DNA from 2 places in the Streptomyces sp. NPDC045955 genome. Region 2 is predicted to be linked to the other one. Evidence: riboswitches for the same ligand, from Rfam matches in the RefSeq annotation. Region 2 holds a riboswitch; the other holds the start of a gene.
The links. Region 2 has a riboswitch for cobalamin ahead of AC07F0_RS24755 (ribonucleoside-diphosphate reductase subunit alpha). Riboswitches for the same ligand answer to the same signal wherever they lie in the genome.
Positions count from the first base shown of each region.

Region 1: linked by a shared signal. The riboswitch ahead of AC07F0_RS15565 (cobalamin biosynthesis protein) and the one ahead of AC07F0_RS24755 (ribonucleoside-diphosphate reductase subunit alpha) in region 2 are both predicted to bind cobalamin.

Region 1 is NZ_JBWKKY010000006.1:393,077-399,287, forward strand. Features, by position in the region: gene cobN (cobaltochelatase subunit CobN) at 1-66, opposite strand, end outside; gene AC07F0_RS15560 (cobyric acid synthase) at 63-1,574, opposite strand; gene AC07F0_RS15565 (cobalamin biosynthesis protein) at 1,571-2,512, opposite strand; cobalamin riboswitch at 2,614-2,753, opposite strand; gene AC07F0_RS15570 (hypothetical protein) at 2,884-3,105, opposite strand; gene AC07F0_RS15575 (inorganic phosphate transporter) at 3,140-4,399, opposite strand; gene AC07F0_RS15580 (class II aldolase/adducin family protein) at 4,615-5,325, shown strand; gene AC07F0_RS15585 (alpha/beta hydrolase) at 5,622-6,211, shown strand, end outside.
Region 2 is NZ_JBWKKY010000012.1:64,092-73,750, reverse strand. Features, by position in the region: gene AC07F0_RS24780 (extracellular solute-binding protein) at 1-390, opposite strand, end outside; gene AC07F0_RS24775 (GntR family transcriptional regulator) at 701-1,465, shown strand; gene AC07F0_RS24770 (DUF3311 domain-containing protein) at 1,608-1,874, shown strand; gene mctP (monocarboxylate uptake permease MctP) at 1,871-3,499, shown strand; gene AC07F0_RS24760 (GNAT family N-acetyltransferase) at 3,572-4,078, shown strand; cobalamin riboswitch at 4,131-4,255, shown strand; gene AC07F0_RS24755 (ribonucleoside-diphosphate reductase subunit alpha) at 4,377-6,734, shown strand; gene AC07F0_RS24750 (ribonucleotide-diphosphate reductase subunit beta) at 6,791-7,795, shown strand; gene AC07F0_RS24745 (GlxA family transcriptional regulator) at 8,044-9,006, shown strand; gene AC07F0_RS24740 (bifunctional albaflavenone monooxygenase/terpene synthase) at 9,019-9,659, opposite strand, start outside.

The sequences.
Region 1 (6,211 bases), on a different contig from region 2:
ACCGGAGGCGGCCCGGGCCGCCAGCAGGTCCGTATCGGCGGTCGACAACAACAACACAGTGCTCATGCGGGTGCTCCCGGTGGAATGAAGGGCAGTCCTCGCGGCGCGCCCGACTCGATGAGCCGCCACAGCGCGTCCGTGTCCGCGTGCTGTTCGATCAGGTCGCCGAGCCGGTCGAGCTGCTCCTCGCGCAGCGCGGCGAACGAGGTGTCCGGCGCCGGTACGAAGCGGCGCCCCGCGGCGGCCGCCACCTCGCGCAGGAAGGCCCGCCGGAACCCGTCCGACTCCAGCGAGCCGTGCCAGTGCGTGCCCCAGGTCTGGCCGACCCGGCAGCCGTCCAGGAAGGCTGCGCCTCCCTGGACGTCGGCGACGCCGTGATGGATCTCGTAGCCCTCCACGCGCTCCCCGAGAGCCTCGCCCTCCGGCCGCGTCAGGGTCTTCTCGCGGGCGAACCGCACCCGCACGGGCAGGACCCCGAGCCCCCCGACATGGCCCCGGCGGCTCTCGACGTCGTCCTCGATGTGCTCGCCGAGGATCTGGAAGCCGCCGCAGATCCCGAGGACGGGTCGCTGCTCGGCGGCCCTGCGGACCAGGGCCTCGGCGAGCCCCCGCTCGTGCAGCCACTCCAGCGCACGGACGGTTCCCCGGGTCCCGGGCACGATGACGAGGTCGGCGTCGGCGAGTTCCTCCGGCCGGTCCACGAACCGCACGACGACACCGGGTTCGGCGGCCAGCGCGTCGACGTCCGTGAAGTTGGACATCAGCGGAACGGCACAGACGGCGACACGCAGCACGTCCTCGCCGACCGGCGGGGCGACGACGGACTCGCGGACCGTTCCCCGCAGGGAGACGCGCAGCCCGTCCTCCTCGTCGATCCCGAGACCGTGGCGGAAGGGCAGGACGCCGTACGTACGCCGCCCGGTGAGGCCCTGGAGCATGTCGAGCCCCGGCTCCAGCAGGGAGACGTCCCCCCGGAACTTGTTGACGAGGAACCCGGCGACGCAACTCTGGTCCTCGCGCGACAGCAGCGCGACCGTCCCGAAGAACGAGGCGAAGACACCGCCCCGGTCGATGTCGCCGACGACGAGCACGGGGAGCCCGGCGTTGCGGGCGATCCCCATGTTGACGATGTCGGTCCGCCGCAGGTTGATCTCGGCGGGACTGCCCGCCCCCTCACAGATCACCGCGTCATACGTGCCCCGCAACTGCTCCAGGCAGTCCAGCACGGTACCGAGCAGCTTCTGCTGGCGTCCGCCGTGGTACCCGCGTGCGCTGAGCTCCCCGACCGGCTTGCCCAGCAGCACGACCTGACTGCTGCTCTCGCCGCCGGGCTTGAGCAGCACCGGGTTCATCAGCGCGGTCGGCTCGACGCGGCAGGCCTGCGCCTGCATGGCCTGCGCCCGCCCGATCTCGGCCCCCTCCTTCGTCACGAACGAATTGAGGGACATGTTCTGCGCCTTGAAGGGCGCGACCTTGACGCCCTGCCGCACCAGCCACCGGCAGATCCCGGCCGTCACGACGCTCTTGCCGGCGTCGGAGGTGGTACCGGCGACGAGAAGCCCACCGCCCGTCATGACGTACTCCCTTTCGCGATGCGGCGCGCGGCGGCACAGACGCCGAGCGCGAGCCAGCCGACACGCCTGGACAGCCGTACGGCCCGTTCGATGTCCCGGGTGGCGACGGCCCGCCCGGCCCCGTTGAGCACGGGCCGGTGCTCGACGCGCCCGCCGTACGACAGGGTCCCGCCCAGCCGCACCCCGAGCGCCCCGGCGAACGAGGCCTCCACGGGCCCGGCGTTGGGGCTCGGATGCCGGTCGGCGTCGGCACGCCAGGCCCTGACCGCTCCCCGTGGGTCGTCTCCTGCCAGGGCCGCGAGCACGGCGGTCAGCCGGGCCCCCGGCCAGCCCGCGAGATCGTCCAGCCGCGCGGAGGCCCACCCGTAGCGCCGGTATCGGGCCGACTTGTGCCCGACCATGGCGTCGAGGGTGTTGACGGCCCGGAACCCGAGGAGCCCCGGCACACCGCCGACGGCCCCCCACACGAGCGCCCCCACGACCGCGTCGGAGGTGTTCTCGGCGACGGACTCGACCACGGCCCGGGCGATCCCGTCGGCGTCGAGCGCCTGCGGATCCCGCCCGCACAGATGCGGCAGCCGCGCCCGGGCGCCTTCGACGTCCCCCACCTCCAGGGCACGCCCGACGGCTCGTGCCTCCCGCGCGAGCGAAGTCCCCCCGACCACGGCCCAGGTGGCGGCACCGGTCAGCGCGACGGACGCGACGGCGGAGTCCCGCACGGCGCGCGCGGCGACGCCCCCGAGCGCGACGGCTCCTCCGGCGCACACCACGGTGTGCAGCGCGCCCCATCCCCGGTGGTCCCGCCACAGCACCCGTTCCACGGCGCCCGCGGCCCGCCCGAACACGGCGACCGGATGCCCCCGGCGCGGATCGCCGAGCAGCAGGTCACCGATCAGACCGGCGGCGGCGCCGTACGCGAAGACGCGACCGGCACCCATGGGCTCAGCCGGCCGCAGGGGCGGGCAGGGGTGGGGTACTGAACCTCGATCGGCAGCCGCGCATGGCGATATGTCCTCACTCAGGGTGTCCACGCCCTGGTTCGACTAGACCGGCGGTGAGAGTTCCTGGCTCCCGGGGATTGCTACCCCGGTGACAGTGGCGGGACCGCGCCGGACTTCCACCGGCTTCCTCTCCTGCCGCCGTTAATGGCCCCGGCAGTCCACCACGGCCGGGATCAGTCGTCAACTTGCCGTTGACCTGCGAGGGGAGAGTGTGCAGAAGCCCACACCGCGCCCCTGCCACACGACGACCGGGCGGGACAGGACGGAAGTCCTGTCCCGCCCGGCGGGAACCTCGTGCGGTCAGGCCGTCAGGCCACGATCAGATAGATCCCGTACCCCACAGCCGCCGCGCACGCCGCGAAGCACGCGTACGCGCCCGTCACCGCGAGCCCCGCGGACCCGCCGGCAGCCACCGCCCGTTCGCGGCGGGACAGGCCGGTGATGCCGAGGGTGAACAGGCCCACCAGGGCCACGGTGACCACGAGGCTGACGCCGAAGACGGAACCGAGGGCGGCCCAGTCGATTTTCATGGCAGAGGTTCTCCTTGTAACCGAGTGGGCGGGATCAGACCGGGGTGGTCGTGGTGGAGGGCCGGCGTTCGGCCGGGGCCGGGGCCGCCGGTGCCGGGATCGTGGCACTCGGCTCGTCCGTGGCCGCGCCACCCGTGGGCGGCGGCGTCACCGCGGCCATCGCCGTGGTCACCACACCGGCCGGCTCCGCCTCGTCGGTGTCGTTGACGTTGGTGTGGTCGACGACCTGACGCCGCGAGAGCTTCCAGATCGCCGCGCTGGAGGCGACGAGGAAGACGGCCACCACCGCGGTGCCCCAGCTGCCGAAGCCGGTGACGTACTCGGCGAGCGCGCCCACCAGGGCCGCCGCCGGCAGCGTCAGGCCCCAGGCGACGAACATCCGCGTCGCCGTCGACCAGCGGACGACACCGCCCTTGCGGCCGAGCCCGGCGCCCATCACCGAGCCGGAGACGGAGTGGGTGGTGGAGAGGGAGAAGCCGATGTGCGAGGAGGCCAGGATGACCGTGGCCGCGCTGGTCTGGGCGGCGAAGCCCTGCTGCGGCTGGAGGTCGGTCAGGCCCTTGCCCATGGTGCGGATGATGCGCCAGCCGCCGAGGTACGTGCCGAGCGCGATGGCGAGACCCGCCGAGAGGATGACCCAGGTGGGCGGGTCGGAGTCGGGGGCGACGGCGCCGCCGGCCACCAGGGCGAGGGTGATGACACCCATCGTCTTCTGGGCGTCGTTCGTGCCGTGGGCCAGCGAGACCAGGCCCGCGGAGGCGATCTGGCCGGCCCGGTAGCCCTTCTCGGAGGCCTTGCCGTCGGCCTTCTTGCCGAGGGAGTACGTCAGCCGGGTCGCGAGCATCGCCGCGATGCCCGCGACCAGCGGGGCGGCGATCGCCGGGATCAGGACCTTGGTGACCAGCACGTCGCCGTGGACCGCGCCGACGCCCGCCGAGGCGATCGTGGCGCCGATCAGGCCGCCCATCAGGGCGTGCGAGGAACTCGACGGCAGGCCGACCAGCCAGGTCAGCAGGTTCCAGAGGATCGCTCCGACCAGGGCGGCGAAGATGACCTCGGGACGGATGCCGGTCTCGTCGACGAGACCTTTGGAGATCGTGTTGGCGACTTCCACCGACAGGAAGGCGCCGACCAGGTTGAGGACGGCGGACATGGCGACGGCGACCTTGGGCCGCATGGCGCCCGTGGAAATGGTCGTGGCCATCGCGTTCGCCGTGTCGTGGAAACCGTTCGTGAAATCGAACGCGAGTGCGGTTACCACCACAATCGCGAGGATCAGCGAGAAGCTTTCCATTTACCCAGGCAATCGTTCGAGGTCATTGGCTCGTCGAACGTAGGTAATCCGAGTGAACGGAAGATGAACTGAGGGGGGCGCGGGGGTGTCCGTGGTCGAGGCTTTCGCGTCCCGGCCGGGGGCGGGGTGGTATGCACCTTTTCGTATACACGGCTTCCGGCCTGAAGTGGACCCGCCCGACGGCGCGTTGGGGGCCCGCCTGGCAGGATCGCCGCATGGCTGAGCAGCGAGGCGACGGGCGGGACACACGAGACGTGGGGGAGTCGCGGCGCAGGAGCGTGCGCCCTGAGGAGGCGCGCGCCTGGGAGGAACTCGTCACGACCGCCCGCCGGACCGTCTCCGACGGACTCGTCGTCGGCACGTCCGGGAACGTCTCGGTGCGCGTCGGGGACACGGTCCTGGTCACGCCCTCGGGCGTCCCCTACGACCGGCTGGAGCCGGACGACGTGACGGGCGTCGACCTCGACGGCCGGCAGGTCCTCGGCACGCTCGTCCCGACCAGCGAGCTGCCCATGCACCTCGCGGTCTACCGCACGACCGGCGCCCGTGCCGTCGTCCACACCCACGCCGTGCACGCGACGGCCGTATCGACGCTCGTGAGCGAGCTGCCACTGATCCACTACATGGCCGCCGCGCTCGGCGGGCCCGTCCGGGTCGCCCCGTACGCCACGTACGGCACCGCCGAGCTGGCCGAGAACATGCTCCGCGCCCTCGCCGACCGCTCCGGCTGCCTCCTCCAGAACCACGGCACCGTCACTCACGGCGCGTCCCTGGGCCAGGCCTACGACCGCACGGCCCAGCTGGAATGGATGTGCCGCCTGTGGCTGACCGCCGCATCGGTCCCGGGCCTGTCCCCGAGCCTGCTGTCGGGGGAGCAGCTGGCGGAGGTCCAGGAACAACTGCGGGGCTACGGGCAACGCGGCTGACACTCGGCCCGGACGCCCCGTCCCGCCGGGCTTGCCCGGACGCCCCGGGCCGACGGATCCGGCCTGCCGCCCCCGGGCCGACGGGTCTGCCCGGACGCCCCGTCCCGCCCCGTCCCGCCCCGGCTGCCTCGGCGCACCGGCCGGGGATGCCACCGGTGCGCCGCCGACGCCGCCAACCCGCGCGGCTCTCCTGGGGAGGGGCTGCCCGTCTGGGCCGCGCGCTGCCCCCCCGGGGCCCATCACCCCGCCGCTGCCGCCCACTGGTCCGTCGCCGGGTCCGCCGGGACACTGGAGCCGTGCGCACTGCCAGAGCGACGGCCGCTGCCGTCACCGCCGTGATCGGAGCCGGCGCGGCCGCCGTGGCCGCCGGACGGTTCGCCAGTGACGCCGCGCTCAAGGCGCCTCCCGGCAGGCCCCTGCCCACCGAACCCCGGCTCACCGTGCACGGCACCGCCGAGGGGCAGATCAGCCTCACCCGGGACCTGGCCGCCCTGCGGCCCGGCCGCTACGGCCTGTCCGGCGACGGTTCCCACGCGGTCGTCGGGCCCGTCCTGACCGGCGCCTCGGACACCGCCGACACCGTCGTACGCCGCCTGGAGAGCGTCACGCACGGCACCCTGAAACCCGGCGACAAGGCCTGGCTCACCCCCAACGTCCACGTCGGCAACCCGAGCGCCGCCCTCGGCATCGAACACGCCGACGTCGACATCCCCGGCGAACTCGGTCCCCTGCCCGCCTGGTTCGTGCCCGGCGCCCGGGACACCTGGGTGATCGCCGTCCACGGCCTCGGCACCACCCGGGAACTCGCCATGAACGTCATGGGGTTCCTGCACCGCAACCACGTGCCCGTGCTCGCCCTCGCCTACCGCGGCGACCTGGGCGCACC
Region 2 (9,659 bases):
GCCGTCCAGCCAGGCGTCGGAGTGGTCGAACGTGCCCGCGTCGAGAGGGGCGAAGGCGCCCTTGACCATGTAGCCGAGCATCTCGGTGTTGCCCATCTCGACCACGTCGGGGGCCTTGTCGGTGGCGAGGACGGCGTCGAGCTTGGCGTTCTTGTCGGGCCAGCCGTAGTACTCGTGGTTGATCTTGAGACCGGGGTGCTTCTTCTGCACCGCCGCGTCGGCGGCCTTCACCAGCTCCGGCCAGTTGTTCTGCGCGTCGACGGTGAGCCAGACGGTCAGCTCCTTGGCGTCCGCGCCCTTGTCCGACCCGCTGCCGCCCTCGCCCCCGCACGCCGCGATGGAGACCACCATGCCCGCGATACCGATCGCGGATATCAGCTTGCGCTTCACGCCACCCTCCTCAGGGATGCCACCGACCCCCCTGCTCCCCGCGTTCGTGGGGCCAGGACCCTGGACCAATGGTGTAGACCAGTAGGGGGAGCTTGGACCAGACCAGCAGGCCTGTCAAGGGTCCGGAATGAGCTCTGACCAGCCGTTATGCGACGTACATATGCAGGAACCTTTAAGTAAGAACCCGGCGAAAACCCGGCCAGGCACGGCATACTCCAGGTGGACCACTTGGAGTTATGGACTAGACCAAAAGCGGCGCCGACGGTATACAAGTGAGATCGTGTCGGCACAGGAGCCGGGAAGGCGGAGCATGAGCACCGACATCAGCAGTGCGGAGAACGAGAGCGGGGCGCCCGTCCGCACCGCACGCGTGCCCAAGTACTACCGCCTGAAGAAGCACCTGCTCGACATGACCGAGACCCAGGCGCCCGGCACGCCGGTCCCGCCCGAGCGCACACTGGCGGCGGAGTTCGACACCTCGCGCACGACCGTGCGCCAGGCGCTGCAGGAGCTGGTCGTCGAGGGGCGGCTGGAGCGGATCCAGGGCAAGGGCACGTTCGTCGCCAAGCCGAAGGTCTCGCAGGCCCTGCAACTGACCTCGTACACCGAGGACATGCGCGCCCAGGGTCTCGAACCCACCTCGCAGCTCCTGGACATCGGCTACATCACCGCCGACGACCGCCTCGCCGGGCTGCTCGACATCGCGGCCGGCGGACGGGTGCTGCGCATCGAGCGGCTGCGCATGGCCAACGGCGAGCCGATGGCCATCGAGACGACCCACCTCAGCGCGAAGCGCTTCCCGGCCCTGCGCCGGTCCCTGGTGAAGTACACCTCCCTCTACACCGCGCTCGCCGAGGTCTACGACGTCCATCTCGCGGAGGCCGAGGAGACCATCGAGACCTCGCTGGCCACCCCGCGCGAGGCCGGCCTGCTCGGCACGGACGTCGGTCTGCCGATGCTGATGCTCTCCCGTCACTCACTGGACCGGGAGGGCCAACCGGTGGAGTGGGTGCGGTCGGTGTACCGGGGGGACCGGTACAAGTTCGTGGCGCGTCTGAAGCGTCCCCAGGAGTAGTGCGCGCGGGGCGCTGCGACTGGTGCTGAGCCCGGTTTCTTTTGGGTACCGCATTACGGACGAGGGGTTCCGTTCCCGCCGCACCCTGACCTAGATTGCCTGCGCATTACACAGGTGATCACTGAGGGGACGGAGCCGCCTGATGTCGCAAGCCCCAGAAGCCGGCAGAGGGGCGACGGTGACGCCGATGCGCGTCGTCATCGCTCTCTGCCTCATAGCACCCTTCGTGGCCATGTTGTGGGTCGGCTCGTACGCCAAGACCGACCCGGCCTTCATCGGGATCCCGTTCTTCTACTGGTACCAGATGGCGTGGGTGCTGATCTCCACGGTGCTGACGATGATCGCCTACAAGCTGTGGCAGCGTGACCAGCGCGCCCGCTCCGCCGCGAAGGGCGGTGCGTCGCAGTGAACGACGGCGTGAACGGCGTCGCACTCGCCGTCTTCATCTTCTTCTTCCTGGCCGTCACGGTCATGGGCTTCCTGGCCGCGCGCTGGCGCAAGGCCGAGAATGAGCACAGCCTGGACGAATGGGGCCTGGGCGGCCGCTCGTTCGGCACCTGGATCACCTGGTTCCTGCTCGGCGGCGACCTGTACACGGCGTACACCTTCGTGGCCGTGCCGGCGGCGATCTACGCGGCGGGCGCGGCCGGCTTCTTCGCGGTGCCCTACACGATCCTCGTCTACCCGCTGATCTTCACGTTCCTCCCCCGCCTGTGGTCGGTCTCGCACAAGCACGGGTACGTGACGACGTCCGACTTCGTGCGCGGCCGGTTCGGCTCCAAGGGCCTGTCGCTGGCGGTGGCCGTGACCGGCATCCTGGCCACGATGCCGTACATCGCGCTCCAACTGGTCGGCATCCAGGCCGTGCTGGACGTCATGGGCGTCGGCGGCGGCGAGAACACCAATTGGTTCATCAAGGACCTGCCCCTGCTGATCGCCTTCGGTGTGCTGGCGGCGTACACGTACTCGTCGGGTCTGCGGGCGCCGGCGCTGATCGCGTTCGTGAAGGACACCCTGATCTACATCGTCATCGCGGTGGCGATCATCTACATCCCGATCAAGCTGGGCGGCTTCGACGACATCTTCGCCAAGGCGGGCGACGCGTTCAGCCAGACCAACCCGGCGACGGGCGCGCCGCGCGGTGCGCTCGCGCCGCCGGAGGCGGGGCAGTGGACGTACGCCACGCTGGCGTTGGGCTCCGCGCTCGCGCTGTTCATGTACCCGCACTCGATCACGGCGACGCTGTCCTCGAAGAGCCGTGACGTGATCCGCCGCAACACCACGATCCTGCCGCTGTACTCGCTGATGCTGGGCCTGCTCGCACTGCTCGGCTTCATGGCGATCGCGGCCGGGATCAAGGTGCAGAACGGACAGCTGGCGATTCCGCAGCTGTTCGAGACCATGTTCCCCGACTGGTTCGCGGGCGTGGCCTTCGCGGCGATCGGCATCGGAGCCCTGGTCCCGGCGGCCATCATGTCCATCGCGGCCGCGAACCTCTTCACCCGCAACATCTACAAGGACTTCATCAAGCCCGACGCCACGCCCGCGCAGGAGACCAAGGTCTCCAAGCTGGTGTCGCTGCTGGTGAAGGTGGGCGCGCTGGCCTTCGTCCTCACCATGGACAAGACGGTCGCCATCAACTTCCAGCTACTGGGCGGCATCTGGATCCTGCAGACCTTCCCGGCCCTGGTGGGCGGCCTGTTCACCCGCTGGTTCCACCGCTGGGCGCTGCTCGCGGGCTGGGCGGTCGGCATGGTCTACGGAACGGTCGCCGCGTACGGCGTCGCCTCGCCGACCCAGAAGCACTTCGGCGGCTCCTCGAAGGAGATCCCGGGCATCGGCGAGATCGGCTACATCGGCCTCACGGCGTTCGTCCTGAACGTCGTCGTCACCGTCGTCCTGACCTTCGCCCTGAGGGCTCTGAAGGCCCCCGACGGCATCGACGAGACCAAGCCGGAGGACTACACGGCGGACGCGGGCGACCCCGGCGTCCAGGTGGAGCTTCCGCCGGCGACGGCGGGCACCTCGCACTGACTCGCAGGTGACAGCGGGCCGTCGGTGGAAAACCGGTGGCCCGTTGCCATACCCGTCCCGCACACTCGGACCATGGACATCCTCATCCGGCGGGTGAAGCCCGCCGAATACGACGCCCTCGGCGAGATCACCGCCCAGGCCTACCTGCGGGACGGCCTCCTCGACTTCGGGGAGAGCGACGGATACCTCGGCGAACTCAGGGACGTGGCCAAGCGGGCCGCCGCCGCGGACGTCCTGGTGGCCACCCAAGGCGAACACCTCCTCGGCGGCGTCACCTTCGTCCCCGCCGGCGGTCCCATGGCCGACATCGCCCGGCCCTCAGAAGCCGAGATACGGATGCTCGCCGTCGCCCACGAGGCCCGCGGCCGCGGCGCCGGAGAGGCCCTCGTCCGCGCCTGCGTCGACCGCGCCCGGGCGACGGACGGCTGCGTCCGCGTCGTCCTGTCGACACAGCGCACCATGCGCTCCGCCCACCGCATCTACGAACGCCTCGGCTTCGCCCGTACCCCGGAGCGCGACTGGAACCCCCTTCCGGAGCTCGCCGACATCACTCTCCTCACCTACGAGTTGACGCTGTGAAACCGTCGCGACACTACATCTAGGGGTGCTTTCGCCGCCCGGCACAAGATGTATGCTCATGCTCGCTGTCGCCGCAGGGGAATCCGGTGCGAATCCGGAACTGTCCCGCAACGGTGTACTTGTGCGTGTTCGCGCACAGGCTTCAGTCCGAGGACCTGCCGACAGCGCGCCCGGCCGCCCGGTCGGTGCGCCCTGACGTCCGGGCCTCGCGGAGTGGGCCGGTGGACGCGACGCCGCGTGCGTTCGCGCTGCCCCCTGCCCTCGCTGAGGCCCCGTGCCGAGCGAGGGAGAGCCCCACGTGACCATCGCGCCAGCCGATCCGGTCTCAGCCGCGGAAAAAGAGCACGACGGTCCCGGTGCCGCGCTGCTGCGGACCCTGACCGAGCTGACCGCCGACCTGCCCGACGCCGACCCGGGCCGGGTCGCCGCCGCCGCGCTGCGCGGCCGGTCCGCGCGGGCCGACCAGTCGGAGTTGCGCGAGCTGGCGACCGAGGCGGCCGCGGGCCTCATCTCCGAGGATCCCGCCTACTCCCGGCTGGCCGCGCGCCTGCTGACGATCGGGATCCGCGCCGAGGCCGCCTCGCAGGGCGTCACGTGCTTCACCGAGGCCGTGGCGGCCGGGCATCGGGAGGGCCTCATCGCCGACCGGACCGCCGAGTTCGTGCGCGTCCACGCCGCCCGTCTCGACGCCCTGATCGACACGGCCGCCGACGACCGCTTCGGCTACTTCGGCCTGCGTACCCTGCACAGCCGCTATCTGCTCCGGCACCCGATCACCCGCAAGGTGATCGAGACGCCCCAGCACTTCATGCTGCGCGTCGCCGCCGGTCTCGCCGAGGACGACACCCGCCGCTCAGTCGACGAAGTCGCCGCGCTCTACGGGCTGATGAGCCGGCTCGAGTACCTCCCCTCCTCCCCCACCCTCTTCAACTCCGGCACGCGGCACCCCCAGATGTCGTCCTGCTACCTCCTCGACTCCCCCAAGGACGAGCTGGACTCGATCTACGACCGCTACCACCAGGTGGCGCGGCTGTCGAAGCACGCCGGCGGCATCGGCATCGCGTACTCCCGCATCCGGGCCCGCGGTTCGCTGATCCGCGGCACGAACGGCCACTCCAACGGCATCGTCCCGTTCCTGAAGACCCTCGACGCCTCGGTCGCCGCCGTGAACCAGGGCGGCCGCCGCAAGGGCGCCGCCGCGGTCTACCTGGAGACCTGGCACTTGGACATCGAGGAGTTCCTGGAGTTGCGCGACAACACCGGTGAGGACGCCCGCCGCACGCACAACCTGAACCTCGCGCACTGGGTGCCCGACGAGTTCATGCGGCGTGTGAACGCCGACGCGCAGTGGTCGCTGTTCTCCCCGTCGGACGTGCCCGAGCTGGCCGACCTGTGGGGCGAGGAGTTCGACGCCGCGTACCGGGCCGCCGAAGCGAAGGGCCTGGCGAAGAAGACCCTGCCCGCCCGTGAGCTGTACGGCCGCATGATGCGCACCCTCGCGCAGACCGGCAACGGCTGGATGACCTTCAAGGACGCCGCCAACCGCACCGCCAACCAGACGGCCGAACCGGGCCACGTCGTCCACTCCTCCAACCTCTGCACGGAGATCCTGGAGGTCACCAGCGACGGGGAGACGGCGGTCTGCAACCTGGGGTCGGTCAACCTCGGCGCGCTCGTCGACCGGTCCGGCGGGGACATCGACTGGGAGCGGCTGGACGAGACCGTCCGCACGGCCGTGACGTTCCTCGACCGGGTCGTGGACATCAACTTCTACCCGACCGAGCAGGCAGGCCGTTCCAACGCCAGGTGGCGTCCGGTCGGCCTCGGGGTCATGGGTCTGCAGGACGTCTTCTTCAAGCTGCGCCTGCCCTTCGACTCACCGGAGGCCAAGGCGCTCTCCACCCGCATCGCCGAGCGGATCATGCTCGCCGCCTACGAGGCCTCCGCCGATCTCGCCGAGCGCAACGGCCCGTTGCCGGCCTGGGAGAAGACCCGTACGGCCAAGGGTGTGCTCCACCCCGACCACTACGACGTGGAGCTGACCTGGCCAAAGCGCTGGGCGGCCCTGCGCGAGCGCGTCGCCGCGACGGGCATGCGCAACTCCCTGCTCCTCGCCATCGCGCCGACGGCCACGATCGCCTCCATCGCGGGCGTGTACGAGTGCATCGAGCCGCAGGTGTCCAACCTGTTCAAGCGCGAGACGCTGTCCGGTGAGTTCCTCCAGGTCAACTCCTACCTGGTTCAGGAGCTGAAGCGGCTCGGCGTGTGGGACGCCCGCAGCCGGGAGGCCCTGCGCGAGGCCAACGGCTCGGTGCAGGACTTCACCTGGATCCCCGAGGACGTACGCGCCCTCTACCGCACGGCGTGGGAGATCCCGCAGCGCGGCCTGATCGACATGGCGGCGGCCAGGACCCCGTTCCTGGACCAGTCCCAGTCCCTGAACCTCTTCATGGAGACGCCGACCATCGGCAAGCTCTCCTCGATGTACGCCTACGCCTGGAAGTCCGGGCTGAAGACCACGTACTACCTGCGTTCGCGCCCGGCGACCCGCATCGCCCGCGCGGCCCAGGCCACCGTCCCCGTGCAGGCCACCCCGGACCCCGAAGCGGTCGCCTGCTCCCTGGAAAACCCCGAGTCCTGCGAAGCCTGCCAGTAATTCCCACCCGCCACCCGACCGCCACCCCTGGAGGACGGCGCTTCGCGCCGACTGTGATGACTCAGAACCTGCTCGACCCCGGCTTCGAGCTCACCCTGCGCCCGATGCGCTACCCGGACTTCTACGAGCGCTACCGGGACGCCATCAAGAACACCTGGACCGTGGAGGAGGTCGACCTCCACTCGGACGTCACCGACCTCGCCAAGCTCTCTCCCGCCGAGCAGCACCTGATCGGCAGGCTGGTCGCCTTCTTCGCCACGGGCGACTCGATCGTCGCGAACAACCTGGTGCTGACGCTGTACAAGCACATCAACTCCCCCGAGGCTCGGCTGTATCTGAGCCGGCAGCTCTTCGAGGAGGCCGTGCACGTCCAGTTCTATCTGACGCTCCTGGACACCTACCTCCCCGACCACGACGACCGGGCGGCGGCCTTCGCGGCCGTGGAGAACATCCCCTCCATCCGCGAGAAGGCAGGTTTCTGCTTCAAGTGGATGGACTCGGTGGACCAGCTCGACCGGCTGGAGACGCAGGCCGACCGCCGCCGTTTCCTGCTGAACCTGATCTGCTTCGCCGCGTGCATCGAGGGCCTGTTCTTCTACGGCGCCTTCGCGTACGTCTACTGGTTCCGCAGCCGGGGTCTGCTGCACGGTCTGGCCACCGGCACCAACTGGGTGTTCCGCGACGAGACGATGCACATGTCGTTCGCCTTCGACGTGGTCGACACCGTCCGCAAGGAGGAGCCGGAGCTGTTCGACGACCGGCTCCGGCAGGAGGTGACGGACATGCTCCGCGAGGCCGTCGAGGCCGAGCTGCAGTTCGCGCGCGACCTGTGCGGTGACGGCCTCCCGGGCATGAACACCGAGTCGATGCGGCAGTACCTGGAGTGCGTCGCCGACCAGCGGCTCACCCGCCTGGGCTTCGCTCCGGTCTACGGCTCCGAGAACCCCTTCTCCTTCATGGAGCTCCAGGGGGTTCAGGAGCTGACCAACTTCTTCGAGCGGCGGCCCTCCGCGTACCAGGTGGCGGTGGAGGGCACCGTCGACCTGGACGAGGACTTCTGAGGCCGCTCGCCTTCGCGGGCCTCCTGGGCCTCCCTGATCTGACGGTCGACGCGCCGGTCGCGGACGACACCGATCACTGACGGGAGGACCAGGAGGACCAGCATCCCGAGTACGAAGATCATTGCGATGAGTGTCTGTACCTGGTTCGTGTCCATGGACACCACTGTCGCGCCGATGACTCCTTACCGTCAGTGGCAGTACTGCCGGAGACCCTCGAATTACTGCCACTGACGAGGCACACTGGAGACATGCTCCAGAACGTGGCCGTCGTCCTTCTCGACGGCGTGAATCCCTTCGAACTCGGTGTGGTGTGCGAGGTCTTCGGCACCGACCGAAGCGACGAAGGCCTGCCGGTCTACGACTTCGCCGTCGCCTCGGCCGAGGGCCCGCTGCTGCGCATGAACTCGGGCTTCTCGCTCCAGGTCGAGCACGGCCTGGAGCGGCTGGAGACGGCAGACCTGATCGCCGTGCCGGCCGGGAAAAGCTACGCGTCCCGGGACTTCCCGCCGGAACTGCTGGACGCCCTGCGTCGCGCGGTCGGCCGCGGGGCCCGGGTGCTGAGCGTCTGTTCCGGCGTCTTCGTGCTGGCCGCGGCCGGACTGCTGGACGGCCGCCGCTGCGCCACCCACTGGAAGCACGCGAAGGACCTCGCCCGGCAGTATCCGCGGGTGGCCGTCGAGCCGGACGTGCTCTACGTCGACGAGGACCCGGTGATCACCTCAGCCGGCACGGCCGCCGGGATCGACGCCTGCCTGCACCTGGTGCGCAAGGAACAGGGCTCCGAGGTCGCCAACAAGATCGCCCGGCGGATGGTGGTGCCGCCGCACCGCGACGGCGGCCAGGCCCAGTACATCGAGCGCCCGCTGCCGCACCCCGAGGCCGACACGGTCGGCGAAGTGCTGACGTGGATGGAGCGGCACCTCGACGAGGAGGTCACCGTCGAGCAGTTGGCCGCCCGCGCCCACATGTCCCCGCGCACCTTCGCCCGTCGCTTCCAGCAGGAGACCGGGACGACTCCCTACCGCTGGATCCTGCGCCAGCGCGTGCTGCTGGCCCAGCGGCTGCTGGAGGCGACGGACGAGACGATGGACGCGATCGCCGGTCGAACGGGGTTCGGCAACGCGGCCGCGCTGCGCCACCACTTCGTCCGGGCGGTCGGGACGACGCCGAACGCCTACCGGCGCACATTCAGGGGCCCGGAGGCGGCCTGAGGCCAGGGGCTCTCACCGCGCCAGCGGCCGCACCCGCAGGTCATGCGGCCGCAGCGTGATGCCGACGCGCGTGCCGTCGTTCGAGCCGGCCACCTGCTCGAAGCGGTACTTGGTGGCCAGCGCCGCCGTGATCAGCGTCAGCTGGGCCATCGAGAAGTGGTCGCTCGGGCACTTGCGGTTGCCCACGCTGAACGGGCTCATGGCGTGCTTCGGGATGTCCTTGACCCGGTCCGGAAGCCAGCGGTCGGGGTCGAACTCCAGGTGCCGCGCGTACGACTTCGGATCGCGCTGGATCGCGTACGGGCTGTAGACGATGTCCGCACCGGCCGGAATCCGGTATCCGCCGAGTTCCGTGTCCCGCACCGCCCGCCGCGTCAGAATCCACACGGCCGGGCTCAAACGCATGGACTCGACGACGACATTGTTGGTGTGCCTGAGTTCTCGGACGTCTGCGAATGCCACCGGCCTCCCACCGGTGACGGCTTCTACTTCGTCGCACACCCGGTCCGCGTGTTCAGGGTGTTCCGCGAGCATATGCAGCAGCCACATGATCGTGGAAGCGACGGTTTCGCTGCCGGGGGTGAGGATCGCGACGACCTGGTCGTGGATCTCCTGTTCCCCGATGGGGTCGCCATTCTCGTCCGTCGCCTCCA